4 regions of the Geodermatophilus sp. SYSU D00710 genome follow, and region 2 is predicted to be linked to each of the others. Evidence: predicted binding sites of a transcription regulator. Region 2 holds the regulator's gene; each other region holds the start of a gene.

Region 1 (4,204 bases), on a different contig from region 2:
CCGGGCCGGCGGGCTGGACCGCGCGGTCCTCCTCGTCGTCACCACGACCGGGTCGGGCTGGATCGACCCGGGCGCGGTGGACTCGCTCGAGTACCTGGCCGGCGGGGACACCGCCGCGGTGGCGATCCAGTACTCCTACCTGCCGTCGGTCCTGTCCTACCTGGTCGACAGCGACCGCGCCCGCGAGGCCGGCCGGGAGCTCTTCGACGCGGTGTACGAGCGGTGGTCGCGGCTGCCGCTGGAGGCCAGGCCGCGCCTGGTCGTGGCCGGCGAGAGCCTGGGGTCCTACGGCGCCGAGACGGCGTTCAGCGGTGAGTACGACCTGCGCAACCGGACCGGCGGGGCGGTCTTCGCCGGCCCGCCGGAGTTCAACCTCCTCTACCGGGAGTTCGTCGACGATCGGGACGAGGACTCCCCCGAGATCGAGCCGGAGTACCGGGACGGCCGCACGGTCCGCTTCACCGACGACCCCGCCGAGGAGGTCGCGCCCACCGGCGAGCCGTGGGACGGCTCCCGAGTGCTCTACCTGCTGCACCCGTCCGACCCCGTCGTGTGGTGGACCCCCGAGCTGCTCTACGCCCGCCCGAGCTGGCTGGAGGAACACCGCGGCGACGACGTCGTCGACGCGGTGCGGTGGATCCCGTTCGTGACGTTCTGGCAGGTGACGGCCGACCTCCCGGGCGCCGGCAACGTGCCCGACGGGCACGGGCACGTCTACCGGACCCAGTACGTCGACGCGTGGGCGCGCGTGCTGCAGCCCCCGGGGTGGACCGCCGAGCGGGCCGAGCAGCTGCGCGAGCTCGTGGCGGCCGACCGGTGAGGCACCCGCCGCGCCGGCACTGGCGCCGTACCGCCGCCGTCACGTCGCTCGCCGCGGCGGTGTGGGTGCTGCTGCTGCTCGTCCAGGCGGCAGTGGACGACTTCCCCCGGGGGGTGCTCCTGCTCGGCTGCGGCGCGCTGGTCGCCGCGGGCGCGTGGGAGGGGGTGCTCCGCCGCGGCTGGGGGCGGGTCGCCGGCCTCGCCGTCGCCGGCGCCGCCCTGGCCGGCGGCGCCCTGCTGCTGGCCGACGAGGGCTACCGGAGCACCCTGCTGCTGCTCGCGCTCGGCACCGTCGTCTGGCACGGGGCGGCCCGCTCGGCCTTCCGGCCCGCCGTCGCCCTGCCGCCCGCCGAGCGCCCGCGGCAGCCGGTCGTCGTGGTCAACCCCCGGTCGGGGGACGGCCGGGCGGCGCGGACCGGCCTGGCCGACGCCGCGCGGGAACGGGGCATCACGGTGCTCGAGCTGGGGCCGGGTGAGGACCTCACGGCCCTGGTCCGGAGCGCGGTCGACGCGGGTGCCGACGCCGTGGGCATGGCCGGCGGTGACGGTTCGCAGGCGGTGGTGGCCGCGCTCGCCGCCGATGCCGGCCTGCCCTACGCGTGCATCCCGGCGGGGACGCGCAACCACTTCGCCGTCGACCTCGGCGTGGACCGGTCCGACGTCGTGGGCGCGCTCGACGCCCTCGTCGACGGGGACGAGCGGGTGGTCGACCTCGCCGAGGTCAACGGCCGGGTCTTCGTCAACAACGTCTCGCTGGGGGTCTACGCGGAGGCGGTGCAGAGCCACGGCTACCGGGCGGCGAAGGTGCGGACCCTGCTCGGCACCATGCCCCGCTCGCTGGGCGTGGACGGCGGGTCGGCGGACCTGACCTGGCCCACCCCCGGCGGCCGCACCATGCGCGGCGCGGCGGTCATCCTGGTCGGCAACAACCAGTACCGGCTCGGCGGCGCCGCCGGCGCGGGCACCCGGCCGGCGGTCGACCAGGGCGTCCTCGGGGTGACGGTGGTCGACCCGCCCGTCCGCCGGCCGGGGCCGCGGCGGCGCCCCCTGCGGCAGTGGTCGACCCCCGAGTTCCGCGTCGAGGCGACGCTGCCGGTGCCGGTGGGCATCGACGGGGAGGCCGCCGTGCTCGAGCCGCCCCTGGTCTTCCGGTCGCGGCCGGCCGCCCTCCGGGTGCGCATCGCCGGCCACCACCCCGGCGCCTCCCCGTCGGCGATCGAGCCGGTGGGTGCGCTGCCGGCGCTCCGGGCCCTCGCCCGCATCGCCGCCGGGCGGGACCCCCGGCAGTTCCCGCCCCGGGTGCCGTCGGCGGCACGGCAACCGGCCCGCTGACGAGGCTCGTCCCGGGGGTCCGTCGTCCGCGGCGTCCCGGGTCGACGGGCACCTGCCGATCTGCCGCGGAGACGGATCTGCCTGGCTTCTGCCTCGAGCTCGTCCACGACCCGCGGCAGTCGCGGCGCCGTGCCCTCTCGTGAGCACGGCTCGGTCGGCAGCGTGGAGCCCCGTCCGGACCGAGCGCTGCTCGCTCCTCGTGCCGCTGACCTGGTCTTTCCCACCGGCTCGTATTGCGCCACCCCGTCTTCGAACGTATGATCGAATCCGTGGCAGGAGTCCTGGCGGTCGACGAGCCCCGGGTGGGATGGGCGTCGGGGCCACTGGGGGCGGTGCAGGCCGCCGACCGGGAGATCGCCCGGCAGACCGCGCTGCGGGCCCGGGCGGTGGCGGCGTTCGCCGCGACCCGGCCGTCGTCGGCCGATCGGCCGCCGGGCTCGCCGGGGGCGATGGCCGCCGACCGGTGGGCGGCGCGGGCCGAGGTGCTGCGGCCGGTGAGTGAGTGGGCCACCGACGAGCTGGCGGTGGCGCTGGCGGTGTCCACGCAGGCGGCGCAGGCGCTGCTGGAGCGGTCGCTGATCCTGGTGCACCGGCTACCGGGCACGCTGACCGCGCTGGAATCGGGGGCGCTGCACGTGGGGCACCTGGGCCCGCTGCTGGACAAGGTCGCGCCGATCGCCGACGACGCGCTGCGCGCCGCGATCGAGGCCGACCTGCTGGCCTGGGCGGCCGGGCGGCACACCACGCCGGCGCAGCTGGGCGACAAGGTCCGCCGCGAGGTGCTCAAGCGCACCGCCCGCACCGCGGCCGATGACCTGCTCCGCGCGGTGCGCCGGCGTGGGGTGTCGGCCGGTCCGGACCGGGTCGAGGGGATGAGCGTGGTGTCGGCGCTGCTGACCACCCCCGAGGCCGCCGCCCTGCTCGCCGCGCTGGGTGCCTGTGCCGACGCGCTGCCCGCCGACGGCCGCAGCCGGGGGCAGAAGATGGCCGACTGCCTGCTCGACCTGGTGCTCCGCCCCGGCGAGACGGGGCTGCCACCGGTGCAGGTCACCCTCACCGTGGTCGCCCCGGTCGGGGCGCTGCTGGGCGGGGACGCCGCCTGTGAGGTCGACGGGCAGGTGGTGCCCGCCGAGCTGGTCCGGGCGCTGCTGGCCGCCCTCACCGGTCACCGGGCCGCCGCCGCGGCCGACGCCACCACCAGTGACACCGACACCGGCGACACCGCGGCCGATGGCGAGGCGTCCGAGGGCGCCGAGGTGAGCGACCCGCAGCCGGCCTCCGGCGGGGACGACGTCCTGGGCTGGGAGGCCCGCGAGCAGGCCGAGCTGGAGGCCTGGTGGGCGCGGATGGAACGCCGCGTGCTGGCCGGCGAGTTCGATCCCGATCCCGACGACACGGTGCCCGACGCCGTCCCGCTCCGCTGGCTCGACCAGGACGGCCCACCGCCTGAGGAGTCACCGCCGGATCCACCGGCCGCGGAGCGGTCCTCCGCCCACCGCGGTGATCCCGGCGATGGCTGGTGGGCGCGCGCCGACCACGTCGTCGACCAGGCGAGCACCGCGCTGCTCGGGCTGCAGCGCGCCCTCGGCCACGCCCGCCGGACGGTGGCCACCGCGCAGCGCGCCGACGCCGCCGACGAGGCCACCTGGGCGGCGAGTCCCGCCGGCCGGATCACCGCCGCCGGTGATGTGCTCGCCCAGCTGGCCGCGGCCACCGACACCGCCCGCGCCGACCTCGCCGCGCTGCTGGGTGCCACCGGCGGGGGCGGGCTGACCGACCGGCCCCGGCTCGCGCTCACCGACGCGGCCGGCGGTGCGCTGCTGGCCCTCACCGACCTGCCCGCCCTGCACCGCGCCGCCCGCACCGGCACCGGCCTCGGCCCGCCCGCCGCCAGCCCCGGCTACCGGCCCGGCGCGGCGCTGGACCGGCACGTCCGGGCCCGCGACCGCCGCTGCCGCTTCCCCGGCTGCCGCCGGCGCGTGCCCCGCGGCGGCGAGCTCGACCACAGCGTTCCCTGGCCGGCCGGACCCACCACCGCGGCCAACCTCACCGG
Region 2 (4,204 bases):
CCCCCGGGAGCGGAAGCCGTGACGGCGGTGTGCGCGGTGACCGCCGGCGCCAGCGTGAGCCGGCGCTCCGGCAGCCGGACGGCGGCCAGCTCGACCCAGGTCCCGGCGCCCTCGACGACGCCCGGGACCTCGGTACGCAGTCGCACCCAGACCTCGCACGCGCCGGTGTCGTCGTGCCGCCAGCCGAGCATCGCGCCCACGACCCAGGCGCCGTCCACGAGCACCTCGACGTCCTGCGGCGACCCGAACGACACCGCTGCCCTGCTGTTCACGGCTGCTGACACGTCCTCACCGTATGTGTTCGTCCGAGCCGGATGCGTGAGCGACCGGACACCGATGGTTGACGAACCGGGCCGGGCGGTCTCGTCACTTGTCCGGGGAGTGCCCCCGTCCCGGTCACGGCAGGCGCAGCACCTGACCGGCGACCACCGCCGAGTCCTCGAGGTCGTTGAGCTCCTCGATCGCGTCGACGACGACGCGCACGTCCTGCTCCGGGCCGGCGACCTCGCCGGCGATCGACCACACGGTGTCACCCGGCTGCACGACGACGCTGCTCTCCCCGGCGAGCCGCAGGCCCTGCTCGGGGGCGAGCACCTCCCGCCCCAGGACCGCGCCGCCGACGCCCGCGGCGAGGACCAGCACGGCCACCAGGCGGCGCCCGCGGTGGGTCAGCCGCACGGGGCCGGGGGCCGGCGCCGCCGGACCGCGGCCGGCCCGGGCCGGCTCGCAGCGCACCGGCCGGCCCCCCGGCCGCGCCGGTGCCCGGCGGGTGCGGGGCGCCTCGGCGGCCGGCCCCGCGGCGGGACCGGTGGCACGGACGGGCGCCGCGGCCGGGCGGTCGGGCACCGGCCGCAGGTGCCCGGTGATCCGCGGACCCGAGCCCGGCAGGGCCGCCCGCGGCGACGCCGGAGCGCCCTGGGCCGGGCGACGCGGGGCCGGGGGAGGTGCCTGCCGGCGCGGGGCCGCGGTCCCGCGCACGGCCCCCTCCGCCAGCAGCGGCCGCCAGGGGACCCGGACCGCCGCGTCGAACTCCAGAACCGCCTGGTGCACGCTGCCCATGACCACTCCTCCTCGTCGCCCCACCGCCGTCGAACACGCGTTCGATCGAACGTCTGTGCGATGTCTACCGCATGGGGCCGACGGGGTCGACCCGACACCTCCGACGGGTTTCGAACACACGTTTGAAGTACCGGGCCCGAGGCGCTACGGTCCGATCAGCAGCCGTCCGCCCGTTCCCCCGGACGCCGGCACCTCCCGGCGTCCGGGGGCCGGGTCCTCCGGGCGGCGGGCGGGACACGAGGGCCGTGGCGACACGGCCGGCGAGGAGGAGACGTGGCGGGCACGAGCGGCACCGGCCAGGGCACGCGCGGGGGTACGGCCACCCGGCGAGGAGGCCGGCGGGGGACGGACACCGCTGCCGACGGCGCCGGGGGGCAGACCGCCGCGGTGCGGTCGTTCCCCGACCGGGGCGACGCCGGCGACGGGCTGACCCAGCGGCAGCGCCGGGTCCTCGAGGTCATCCGCGACTCGATCGACCGCCGCGGTTACCCGCCCTCGGTCCGGGAGATCGGCGAGGCGGTGGGCCTGTCCTCGGCGTCGTCGGTGGCCCACCAGCTCTCGGTGCTGCAGAAGAAGGGCTGGCTGCGGCGCGACCCCAACCGCCCGCGCGCGCTCGACGTGCGGCTGCCCGGGGACACGGCCACCGAGGGCGCACCGGCCGCGCCGGCCGCCGCCGACGGCGGCACCGCGCCCACCTACGTGCCGCTGGTCGGCCGGATCGCCGCCGGCGGCCCGGTGCTGGCCGAGCAGGCCGTCGAGGACGTCTTCCCGCTGCCGCGCGAGCTGGTCGGCGAGGGCACCCTCTTCATGCTCCGCGTCGCCGGTGACTCGATGGTCGACGCGGCGATCTGCGACGGCGACTGGGTGGTCGTGCGCCAGCAGCCCACCGCCGAGAACGGCGAGATCGTCGCCGCCATGCTCGACGGCGAGGCCACGGTCAAGACCTACAAGCGGCGCGACGGGCACGTGTGGCTGCTGCCGCACAACCCGGCCTACGAGCCCATCCCGGGTGACGAGGCCACCGTCCTCGGCCGCGTGGTGTCCGTCCTGCGCCGCGTCTGACCCCACCGCCCGACCCCAGGCGGGCCCGGCTCCCGCCGCGCCGGTCGGCGGGAGCCGGGCCCGCGTGGCCGCGGGCTCAGCCGGTGGGTGGCGCGGCCGCCCGCCGCCGGCGCAGGCGGCCGCCGATCCACACCGCCACCGTGGCGACGGCGGCCGCCACCAGCGCGGCGGTGATCGGGGGGACGTCCGTGCCGCCGTCGGCGGGCGCGGTCGCCGTCGAGGTCGCCGTCGAGGTCCCCGCCGGTGACGACGACGCGGCGGCCCCGGCCGGGATCGGCACGACCGTGACGTCGCCGGGCGGTCCCTCCCCGGCGACGAGCAGCGCGGCGCCGTCGGCGGTGAACGACACCGCCTCCCCCTGCGGTGCCTCGGGCAGCGCGATGCGCGCCGGCTCGCCCGCCAGCGCGGCCGGGACGTCGGACCCGGCGAGCGGCCAGACGTAGGCGTCGGTGTAGGTCCGCAGCGCGATCCGGCTGCCGTCGCGGGCGACGGCGCCCCCGGTCACCAGCAACTGGCCGGCACGCCCCACCGGGCCGCCCGGCGTCCCGGTGAGCGTGAAGGCCACGGTGCCCACGTCGGCCAGCGCGACCGTGCCGCCGTCGACCAGCGGCGCCGCCGGCCGGTAGACGTGACTCGCCCCGAGCACCTCCTTGGTGACCAGGTACGGCGTGCCGTCGGGCGCGACCAGCAGTGCCTCGGCGTCGTGCGGGCCGTCGGGATAGGTGAGCCGGTACAGCGCCGTGGCGCCGTCGGGCCGCAGCGCGATGAGGGCGACGGTCCCCCGGGTGGCGTTGTTGTCCCCGGTGTCGGCCAGCCACACGGTGCCGTCGGGTCCGACGCCGAGGTCCTCGGGGTCGTAGGGGTCCAGCGGCGCGACGGTCTCGTCGACGACCCGGCAGGTCTGGTCGAGCACCGCGACGGTCACCCGCTCACCGCCGTCGGCGACGGCCAGCATCCGGTCGCCGACGTCGACGAGCCCGGAGAGCTCAGCGAGCCGTGGGTCGGTCACCTGGCAGCGCGGTGCGGGCGCGGCCTCCTCGGCGGCCGCGGAGGCCGCCGGCAGCAGGACCGGGGCGAGCCCCAGCGCGAGCCCGAGGACGGCGGCCGGTGCGCGCGGGGCGGACGCCCGCGCGCTACGCGGGAGGACGGCCGACGCGGGCACTCGCCCAGCGTGACAGCACGACTGCGTCGAGTGCGTGCACCACGCCCAGCAGCAGGATCCCGACCGCGGCCCCGACGACCGCGTCGGTGACCCAGTGGAAGTCCAGCGAGACCATGGCGATCCCGGTGGCCACCGGCCCGACGACGCTGAGCCACCACAGCGTCCGCTGCACCGGCGGCGCGAGCCGGTACTCGACGGCCTGCCAGCGGGCCACGCCCCACATGAGCACGGCGTTGGCCACGTGCCCCGAGGGGTAGCTGGCGCCGTCGCGGTGGAAGAACGAGCCGGGATAGGCGGGCGCCGTGCGACCGGTGCCGAACTTGAACGCGTAGACCACGACGGTCAGCAGGGCGAGGGCGACGAGCACCCGCACCAGGGGCAGCAGCGTCCGCCGGCGGATGCACAGCCAGCCGACCAGGCCGGCCAGGACGACGAGGATCGTGCCCCGTCCGCCGATCTGGGTCACCGCCCAGACCGGCCAGTAGACCGGGGAGTCGCGCAGCCCCCACTGGCTGACGATCTCGGAGACCTCGAGGTCGAGCCGCTCGAGGACACCCCGGCTGAGCAGGTCGACGGTGACGCCCACGGTCACCACGAGCGACAGGATCATCAGCCACCACGGCGGCCGTCCGGGGGTCACGACGGCGGGGACGGGGGCCGACGGGTCGCCGTCGGCCGGCGCTCCCCTCCCCCGACGCACCACGCCGCTGGTCACGCGGCCACGGTACCGGGCCGTGACCCGGCCGTGACCTCGCCGCGGGGGACGGCGAGCCGCCCGGGTGGCCGGCGGGCAGCCGGTCACCCGGGCGGGCGAGCGCCGCGGCCGGTCAGCCGACCGGGACGGCGAACCGCTCCAGCGCCGCGGCCAGGCCGCCGTCGACCCGCGCGCTCAGCCGGGTGCCATCCGCCTCGTGCTGCTCG
Region 3 (4,204 bases), on a different contig from region 2:
GGGGCCCCCCCCGCCCCCCGCCCCCCCCCCCCCCCCCCCCCCCCCCGCGGGCGGGGGGGCCGCCCGGGCCCGGCGGCCGCCCCCCCGCCCCGCGGCGGCCCCCCCCGCCCCCCCCCCCCCCCCCCCCCTCCTGCCGTCTCCGGCCCCGTCAGCTCCCCGGTGCGGTGTCGGGGTCGGCGCGGCCGGCCGCGTGCAGCACCAGCAGTCCGCCGACGGCGGGCACGAGGCCCCGCAGGCGCACGGCACGGGGCAGCGGGAGCTGCCAGGCGAGGACCGCGGTGACCAGGTAGGCGGTGCCGTGCAGCGGCCCGACGGCCGAGGCCAGCGGCGCCCAGTGCACGGTCACCAGGTTGACCAGCAGCACGGTGAGGGTGACCAGCTCGGCCGCGGTGGCCAGCGCCAGCCAGCGGGCCGGTGACTCAGACACCGGTCGTCGAGCCCGGCCGGACGACCATGAGCACCACGACGACCACCCAGACCAGGTTGAACGTCCCCGAGGCCATCGCCAGCCGCCGCACGCGGGCCGTGCTGCCGGTGAGGGTGCCGGTGACGGTCCCGACGCCCGGGCCTCCCTCGCCACCGTCCGTCCCCTCCCCCGCGGCCGCGAGGACCTCCTGCTGGCCCGGCAGGACGACGCTGACCAGCACGCCCGCCGCGAGCAACGTCAGGGCCATCGAGACCAGCACCCACGCGTCGGCGAGCACCCCCAGCGAGCTCGCCGTCGCGATCCCGAACACCGGCACGGCCAGCGACAGGACGGCGTAGACGCGGGTGACCCGGTGCAGCAGGCGCAGCGCGGGCACCGCGGCCGGGTCGCGCCCCTCCAGCGCCTGCCGGGCGTAGCGGGGGAACAGGCTCACCGCGATCGTCACCGCGCCGACGAAGACGACGGCCACGACGACGTGGACGCTGAGCAGCACTGCAGCCACGGGACCTCCTCGGGTCGGTGCCACCCACGGTATCAGCCAGACTGAAACAGCTTGGCCTGCGATCATGCGGACGTGACGGCAGCCGAGGGGACGGGAGGCCCGCCACCGACCAGCACCGCGATGGCCCTGGTGGTGACCGGTCGGGCCATGGAGGACCTGCTCACCGCCCGGCTCGCGCCGCTGGGGCTCTCGCTGCGGCTGCTGGGCGCGCTCGGCCACCTGGCCCGCGACGAGGGGCTGTCCTACTCCGACCTGGCCCGCCGAGCGCGGGTCACCACGCAGAGCATGCACGCGACCGTCGGCCGGCTCGTCGAGCTCGGCGCGGTGGAGTCCGCCGGCCCGGGCCGCGGCCGGCGGGCGGGGCTGCGGGTCACCGGTCAGGGGCGTCGGCTGCTGGCCGACGGGCTGGCCGTGGTGGAGGCGGTGGACCAGGAGCTCGCCGCGGCTCTCGCCGACAGCGGCGGCGCGCTGGACTGGCCGGCGCTGCTCGCCGCCCTCGGGCTGGCCGGACGGCGGCCGGCGGGATGACGACGTGCGGTCCTGTCGACACGCCGCCCCTTCCGTCACGGCCGGTGCTGTGACGGCTGCGCCGGGCGGGACGACACGACACGCCCGGGCGTCCGGCACGCCGGTCTTTCTCGTGTCCACAGCCGGTGGGTGGTCACCGCGCAGGTGACGCGCGCAGGACCACGGCATGTCCGGCCGGTGTCCCGCCCGTCTCCACATGTCGACTCGGGCTGTCCACCGACTTGTCCACAAGTTGTGCAGAACGCGGTGCACATGGGGTGTTGGACGGGTCCGCCGTCGCTTCCTACCGTCCTCTGCGGCACCGGGAACTGCGAGAACTGTCGGTGGCTCCCGGTAGCACAGGGCTCGAACGCGCGTTCGAGTGCGGGCATCGCGCGTCCTGGTGCTTCCCCCACCGGGCCCCGGTCGGTCGGCCGGGGCTTGCCGCGCGTGCCCACGAGCAGAGGGAGGTACCCAGGTGGCGGTGGCCGACGAGTTCAGCCGGCCGCAGGCGACGGCGCCGGAGTACGACCGGCAGCCCCCGCAGGACGTCGCGGCCGAGCAGTCCGTCCTCGGCGGCATGCTCATGAGCAAGGACGCGATCGCCGACGTCGTCGAGGTGCTGCACGGCAACGACTTCTACCGGCCGGCGCACCAGGTGATCTTCGACTGCATCCTCGACCTGTACGGGCGGGGCGAGCCGGCCGACGCCATCACCGTCGCCGCGGAGCTCAACCGCACCGACCAGCTGTCGAAGATGGGCGGCGCGGTCTACCTGCACACGCTCATCGCCTCCACGCCGACCGCGGCCAACGCGGGCTACTACGCCGCCATCGTGGCCGAGCAGGCGGTGCTGCGGCGGCTCGTCGAGGCCGGCACCCGGGTGGTGCAGCTGGGCTACGGCGCGGCCGGCGGGCGCGGCGACGTCGACGACATCGTCGACCGCGCCCAGCAGGAGATCTACGACGTCACCGAGAAGCGCATGAGCGAGGACTACTCGCGCCTCGAGGACATCCTGCAGCCGACGATGGACGAGCTCGACGCCATCGCCTCCCGCGGCGGCACCGCCCGTGGAGTCCCCACCGGCATCCGTGACCTGGACGAACTGACGAACGGTCTCCAGGCGGGCCAGATGGTCGTCATCGCCGCCCGTCCGGGTGTGGGCAAGGCGCTGGCCCTGGACACCCCCATCGCCACCCCCACCGGCTGGACCACGATGGGTGAGGTCTGCGTCGGCGACCGGGTGCTGGGCGCCGACGGCCGGCCGACGGCGGTCGTGGCCGCCACCGACGTCATGACCGGCCGGCCCTGCTACGAGGTGCACTTCTCCGACGGGTCGGTGGTCGTCGCCGACGCTCAGCACCAGTGGGTCACCACCGACCGCGCCGCCCGGCGGCTCGGCGAGCGCGGCGAGGCCCGGGTCCGCACGACGGAGGAGCTCGCGCGCACTCTTCGCTGCGCCACGGCCGACCGGCGCCTCAACCACGCCGTGGCGAACGCCGCCCCGCTGGACCTCCCCGCCGCCGACCTGCCGCTCCCCCCGTACGCGCTCGGCGTCTGGCTGGGCGACGGCACCTCCGCCGCCGCCCAGTACACGAGCGCGGACCCGGAGATCGCCGCCTACATCGAGGCAGAGGGCCTGGTCGTCACGCCGACGGGGGTCGACCGGCGCTACTCGCTGCGCCTGCCCGCCCGTCCCGCGCCGGCCGAGCGGCCGTGCCCGATGTGCGGCGAGCCGCTCGTGCCGAGGACCTCGCAGGTGCAGACGTGCGGCGAGGCCTGCGGCGGCGCCCTGTGGGCCAGCGGCGGGGTGGGACGTCAGGCCACCTGCCCCGACTGCGGTGGCCCGTCGAGCGGGATGGCGCAGTGCCAGCCCTGCCGGGACGACCACGGCACCGTGAAGGGCCTCCTGCGCGGCCTGGGCGTGCTCGGCGGCAAACACATCCCGGCGGCCTACCTCCGCGCGTCGGTGGCGCAGCGGCGCGCGCTGCTCGCGGGCCTGCTGGACACCGACGGCACCGTCACGCCGAGCGGTGCGGTGCAGTTCGCCGTCACCGACCGACGGCTCGCCGAGGACGCCCGCGAGCTGATCGCCGGTCTCGGGCACCGGGTGAAGCTGAGCACCAAGCGGGTGCGCGGTCGCACCGAGGCGTCGTCCACCTGCTACACGCTGACCTTCAGCACCGACGAGGAGGTGTTCCGCCTCGAGCGCAAGAAGCTGCTGCACAAGGAGCGCGGTGCGCGCACCTACACCGCCCGCGGCGTCCGTTTCGTCACCGACGTGCGGCCGGTGGCCAGCGTGCCGGTGCGGTGCATCCAGGTCGACGCCGCCGACTCGCTCTTCCTCGCCGGACGCAGCTTCGTCCCGACGCACAACTCGACCCTCGGGCTCGACATCGCCCGGTCGGCGGCGGTCAAGCACCACTTGGCCACCTGCATCTTCTCGCTCGAGATGAGCAAGCACGAGATCACCATGCGTCTGCTCTCGGCCGAGGCGAAGGTGCCGCTGCACCACATGCGCGCCGGCACGCTGTCCGACGAGGACTGGTCGAAGCTGGCCCGCCGCATGGGCGAGGTGGCCGACGCGCCGCTCTACATCGACGACTCGCCGAACATGACGATGATGGAGATCCGGGCCAAGGCGCGGCGCCTCAAGCAGCGCAACGACCTCAAGCTCGTGGTCATCGACTACCTCCAGCTCATGACGTCGGGAAAGCGCGTCGAGAGCCGTCAGCAGGAGGTGTCGGAGTTCTCCCGTGCCCTCAAGC
Region 4 (4,204 bases), on a different contig from region 2:
GCCGCCGGGAGGCGTCGAGGACGTCGGCGGTCGGCGCGTCGATGGCGTCGACGTAGCGGACGGCGTTGGTGAGCACCACCGGCACGCCCTCCTCGGCGGCGAAGCGCATCAGCCGCTGCGCGCGGAGGCGGTCGCCCCGGCCGCGGTGGTGCACCAGCTCGACCACCAGCGACCCGGGGCCGAACACCGACCGCCACGCGGCGAGCCGGGCTGAGGCGACGTCGGCCCGGCCGGCGGCCAGCGCGCGGCCCACCGGTGAATCCGGCCCGAGCACCGCGACCAGCCCGGGCGCGTGCTCGGCGGCCAGCGCCAGCGAGCTCACCGGCTCGCCGCGGGTGCCGCGCAGGTGGGTGGCGCTGGTCAGCCGGCACAGCGAGCGCCAGCCGGCGCCGTCGCGGGCGAGGAAGGTGACCCGCGGCAGCCGCGGGTCGACGCTCGCGCCGCCCCGCACCGGGCTGCGCCGCGCGGGAGTCTTCTGGGGACTCCGCCCGCCCGCCCGCCGCAGCGACAGCTCGTCCTCCCCCAGCACGTGCGCCCGGGCCGGGGGCACGGTGGTGCTCACCGCGGGGGCGACCGCCAGGTCCACCCCGAACACCGGCCGCACCCCCGCCGACCGGCAGGCCAGCGCGAACTTGACCGCGCCGTAGAGACCGTCGCGGTCGGTCAGGGCGAGGGCACCCATGCCGTGCTCGGCGGCGCGGGCCACCAGGTCGGCCGGGTGGTTGGCCCCGTACCGCAGGGAGTAGCCGGAGGCGACGTGCAGGTGGACGAAGGGGTCGCCGCTCACCGCCCGCGCGCGGGACGGTGGGCGGTGCCGCCGACCACGCGGGGCCGGGGCGCGGGCGCGGGCGTGCTGGCCAGCAGCTCCTCGGTCACGGCGAGGAAGGTGCCGGCGTCGCGGACCAGGTCGTCGGCCTCCCGCTCGGTGACCGCGCGGGACAGCCCGGCCTCGGCCGCGGCGCGCTTGGCCGCGCCGGCGGCGAAGAAGGTGGCCCACTCCCCCAGCTCCGGGGCGACCTGCTCGAGCAACACCCAGGCGCTGCGCGGCCGGCGGCGGCCGCTCTCGGGCCGGGTGCGGGCGGCCAGCACCGCCGCGGCCGCGCGCAGCGCCGCCAGGTGCGCGGTGGCGTAGCGCCGGCACGCGTCGGGGGCGTGGCGGGCCTCGGCCAGCGCCCGGGTGGCCTGGTCGAGCAGCTGGGCCGCGGCCGCGGGGAGCGGCGGCGGCAGGGGCAGCTGGTCGGCCGGGTCGTGGGTCATGGCGTACGCGGCGCCCATCAGTCGTGCACCCGCACGAGCGACCAGCGGTTGTCCGCCGCGTCCCAGCACAGGTCGTAGACCCCGGCGAAGCTCATCCGCGAGCGCCCGGCTCGCACCGCCTCGACCCGGAAGACCTCGCGCGGGGCGACCAGGTCGGCCGAGGCGCCGCCGGGGACGTCGGCCGGCCGCTGCCACCACGGCGTGGTCTCGACCCACGAGTCGAGCAGCTCGCCGACGACGTAGCGCCACTGCCCGCGCCAGAACTGCGCCGGCCCGAGCGGGCCGCGCTCGACCTGCACCTCCTCGCCGACCCGCTCGCCGACGTCACCCAGCACCCGGCTCATGACCGACTCCCCACCCCGTGCCGCCTGACGGCCTGCCTCCCGCCCGGGCGGGGAAGGTCCCGGGAGCGGTGCTCGGCCCTTCGAACGTCTGTTCGAACGAGTCGAGTAGACCCGACCCCGCCGGTCACGTCAAGCCGGACACACCCGCCCGGGGACTCCCCGTCCCGCGCGGCGGACGGTACGGCGGGGGTACGACAGCGGTGGCAGGATCGGCGCATGAGCCGACCCGACCACCCCCGGGTGGCCGCCATCGCCGAGCTGCTCGCCGCGGCCGGCGTGCGGGGGGAGGTCAGGGGCATCCCGTCCGGCGCGCGTACGGCCGCCGAGGCCGCGGCCGGGCTCGGCGTCCCGGTCGGCGCCATCGCCAACAGCCTCGTCTTCGACGCCGGCGGGCAGCCGCTGCTGGTGCTCACCAGCGGCGCGCACCGGGTCGACACCGGCCGGGTGGCCGCGCTGCTGGGCGTCCCGGGCGTGCGGCGCGCCCCGGCCGACTTCGTCCGCGAGCACACCGGCCAGCCCATCGGCGGGGTCGCCCCGGTCGGCCACCCCGCGCCCATCGGCACCCTGGTCGACGTCGAGCTGGCCCGGTACGAGCAGGTCTGGGCCGCCGCCGGCCACCCGTCGGCCGTCTTCCCCACCACCTACGACGAGCTGCTGCGGCTGACCGAGGGCATCCCCGCCGAGGTGGGTGACGGCCCGCCGGGCACGGTCCCCGGAGCCGCCGTCCCCGACCCCGCCACCGCGGGTCAGTGAGCGAGGAGAGACCGTGACCGGCACGACGCCCGCGGCGCGGGTGACCGAGCTGCCCCCCGGCTGGCTGCGCGACCACATGCACGAGGCGCTGGCCATCTACGGCGCGGCCATGGGCTACGACGCCTCGGTGGTGGCCGGCCGCTACGGCTACGCGATCCAGCACACCGAGCGCCCCGGCTTCCGCGCCGTGGGCGCCTTCGCCCCCGGCCCGGACGGCGAGCGGCTGACCGGGTTCGGCTACGGCTACCTCGTCGCCCCCGGCCAGTGGTGGCACGACCAGGTGCGCGCGGCGCTGGACCGGCGCACCGCCAAGCGGTGGCTGCCCGGCGCCTTCGAGGTGTGCGAGCTGCACGTGCACCCCGACGCGCAGAGCCGCGGCCTGGGCCGGCGGCTGCTGCACGCGCTGGTCGAGGGCGTCGACGCCCCGGTCGCGCTGCTGTCCACGCCCGACGCCGACACGAAGGCCTTCCGGCTGTACCACGCCGACGGCTTCGTCGACCTCGCCCGCGGTCACCACTTCCCCGGCGACACCCGGCCCTTCGCCATCCTCGGCGCCCAGCTGCCCCTGCGGCCGGTCCCGGGCAGCGGCACCTGAGCGTGCCCGCCGACTCCACCGCCGACGCCGTCGTCGTCGGCGCCGGCCACAACGGCCTGGTCGCGGCCTGCTACCTGGCCCGTGCGGGGCTGACCGTCGAGGTGGTCGAGCGCGACGAGGTCCTCGGCGGGGCGGTGTCCACCGTCGAGCGCTGGCCCGGCGTCCGCGTCGACCGCGGCTCGAGCGCGCACGTGATCGTCCGGCACAGCGGCGTCGTCGAGGAGCTCGACCTGGCCGCCCACGGGCTGCGCTACCTCGACTGCGACCCGTGGGGCTTCGCGCCCGCCCCGGTCCCCGGCGACCCCGGTCCCGACGGCCGCCCGCTGGTCTTCTCCGTCGACCTCGACGCCACCTGCGCCTCGATCGCCGCTGCCTGCGGCGAGGCCGACGCGGCCGCCTACCGCCGGTTCGTCGGCGTCTGGGGGCCGCGCAGCCGCGCCGTCGTCGACTCCTTCGGCCGCCGGCCCACCCCGCTGGGCCTGGCCCGTGCGTTCTGGCCGCTGGGCGCCCCCACCGGCGACGCCCCGCGCACCCCCGGCGGCGACCTCGCCGTCGACTTCCTCGGCTCCGGCGACGCGCTGCTCGACCGCTGGTTCACCAGCGAGCGGCTCAAGGCCGCGCTGGCCTGGTTCGGCGCGCAGTCCGGGCCGCCGATGTCCGAGCCGGGCACCGCGGCGATGGTCGCGTGGGTGGCGCTGCTGCACGACACCCCGCCGGGCCACCCGGTCGGCGGCTCCGGCGGGCTCACCGAGGCGCTGCGCCGCCGGCTCGAGTCCGACGGCGGGCGGGTCGTCCTCGGCGACGGCGCCGCGCGGCTGCTCGTCGACGCCGGCCGGGTCACCGGCGTCGAGACCGTCTCGGGACGGCGGGTCGCGGCCCCGGTCGTCGTCGCCGCCTGCCACGTCCTGGCCACCCGCGACCTCGCCGGCGAGCACGCCCCACCCGCGCTGGCCGGCGCCGCCCCGCCGGTGGGCAACGGCTTCGGGCTGGTGCTGCGCTGCCTCACCGACGCGCTGCCGGTCTACCCCGGCGTCGACCCCGCGGTGTCGGCGCAGGGCCTGCAGCTGCTGTGCACCGACCGGGGGCAGCTGGCCGCCGCACACGGCGACTGGCTGGCCGGCCGGCTGCCGCGCGAGCCGGTGCCGCTGGCGATGTCCTTCTCCGCGAGCGACGACACCCTCGCCCCGCCCGGGCGGCACGTGGTCACCGTGTGGGGGCAGTGGTACCCCTACGACCTCGCCGACGGCGGCGACTG

Evidence for each region. Region 2 encodes LexA, which represses DNA repair genes until DNA is damaged. Its sites were predicted from a motif close to TCGAACANNTGTTCGA; they were not measured.
Region 1: the regulator LexA is predicted to act here: its motif matches at 2,401-2,416, upstream of ACI78U_RS07795 (DUF222 domain-containing protein).
Region 3: the regulator LexA is predicted to act here: its motif matches at 1,803-1,818, upstream of ACI78U_RS19145 (replicative DNA helicase).
Region 4: the regulator LexA is predicted to act here: its motif matches at 1,682-1,697, upstream of ACI78U_RS14805 (DUF6504 family protein).

The regions. Positions count from the first base shown of each region.
Region 1 covers NZ_JBJGYX010000012.1:25,674-29,877, forward strand. The annotation lists gene ACI78U_RS07785 (alpha/beta hydrolase) at 1-820, shown strand, start outside; gene ACI78U_RS07790 (diacylglycerol/lipid kinase family protein) at 817-2,151, shown strand; gene ACI78U_RS07795 (DUF222 domain-containing protein) at 2,421-4,204, shown strand, end outside.
Region 2 covers NZ_JBJGYX010000028.1:13,390-17,593, reverse strand. The annotation lists gene ACI78U_RS14155 (hypothetical protein) at 1-284, opposite strand, end outside; gene ACI78U_RS14150 (LysM peptidoglycan-binding domain-containing protein) at 397-1,059, opposite strand; gene lexA (transcriptional repressor LexA) at 1,333-2,121, shown strand; gene ACI78U_RS14140 (hypothetical protein) at 2,198-3,283, opposite strand; gene ACI78U_RS14135 (phosphatase PAP2 family protein) at 3,255-3,998, opposite strand; gene hflX (GTPase HflX) at 4,111-4,204, opposite strand, start outside.
Region 3 covers NZ_JBJGYX010000051.1:4,577-8,780, reverse strand. The annotation lists gene ACI78U_RS19160 (hypothetical protein) at 149-427, opposite strand; gene ACI78U_RS19155 (hypothetical protein) at 420-929, opposite strand; gene ACI78U_RS19150 (MarR family winged helix-turn-helix transcriptional regulator) at 1,002-1,457, shown strand; gene ACI78U_RS19145 (replicative DNA helicase) at 1,921-4,204, shown strand, end outside.
Region 4 covers NZ_JBJGYX010000030.1:31,879-36,082, forward strand. The annotation lists gene ACI78U_RS14795 (DNA polymerase III subunit alpha) at 1-787, opposite strand, end outside; gene ACI78U_RS14800 (SAV_6107 family HEPN domain-containing protein) at 784-1,275, opposite strand; gene ACI78U_RS14805 (DUF6504 family protein) at 1,275-1,601, opposite strand; gene ACI78U_RS14810 (YbaK/EbsC family protein) at 1,818-2,354, shown strand; gene ACI78U_RS14815 (GNAT family N-acetyltransferase) at 2,368-2,949, shown strand; gene ACI78U_RS14820 (phytoene desaturase family protein) at 2,952-4,204, shown strand, end outside.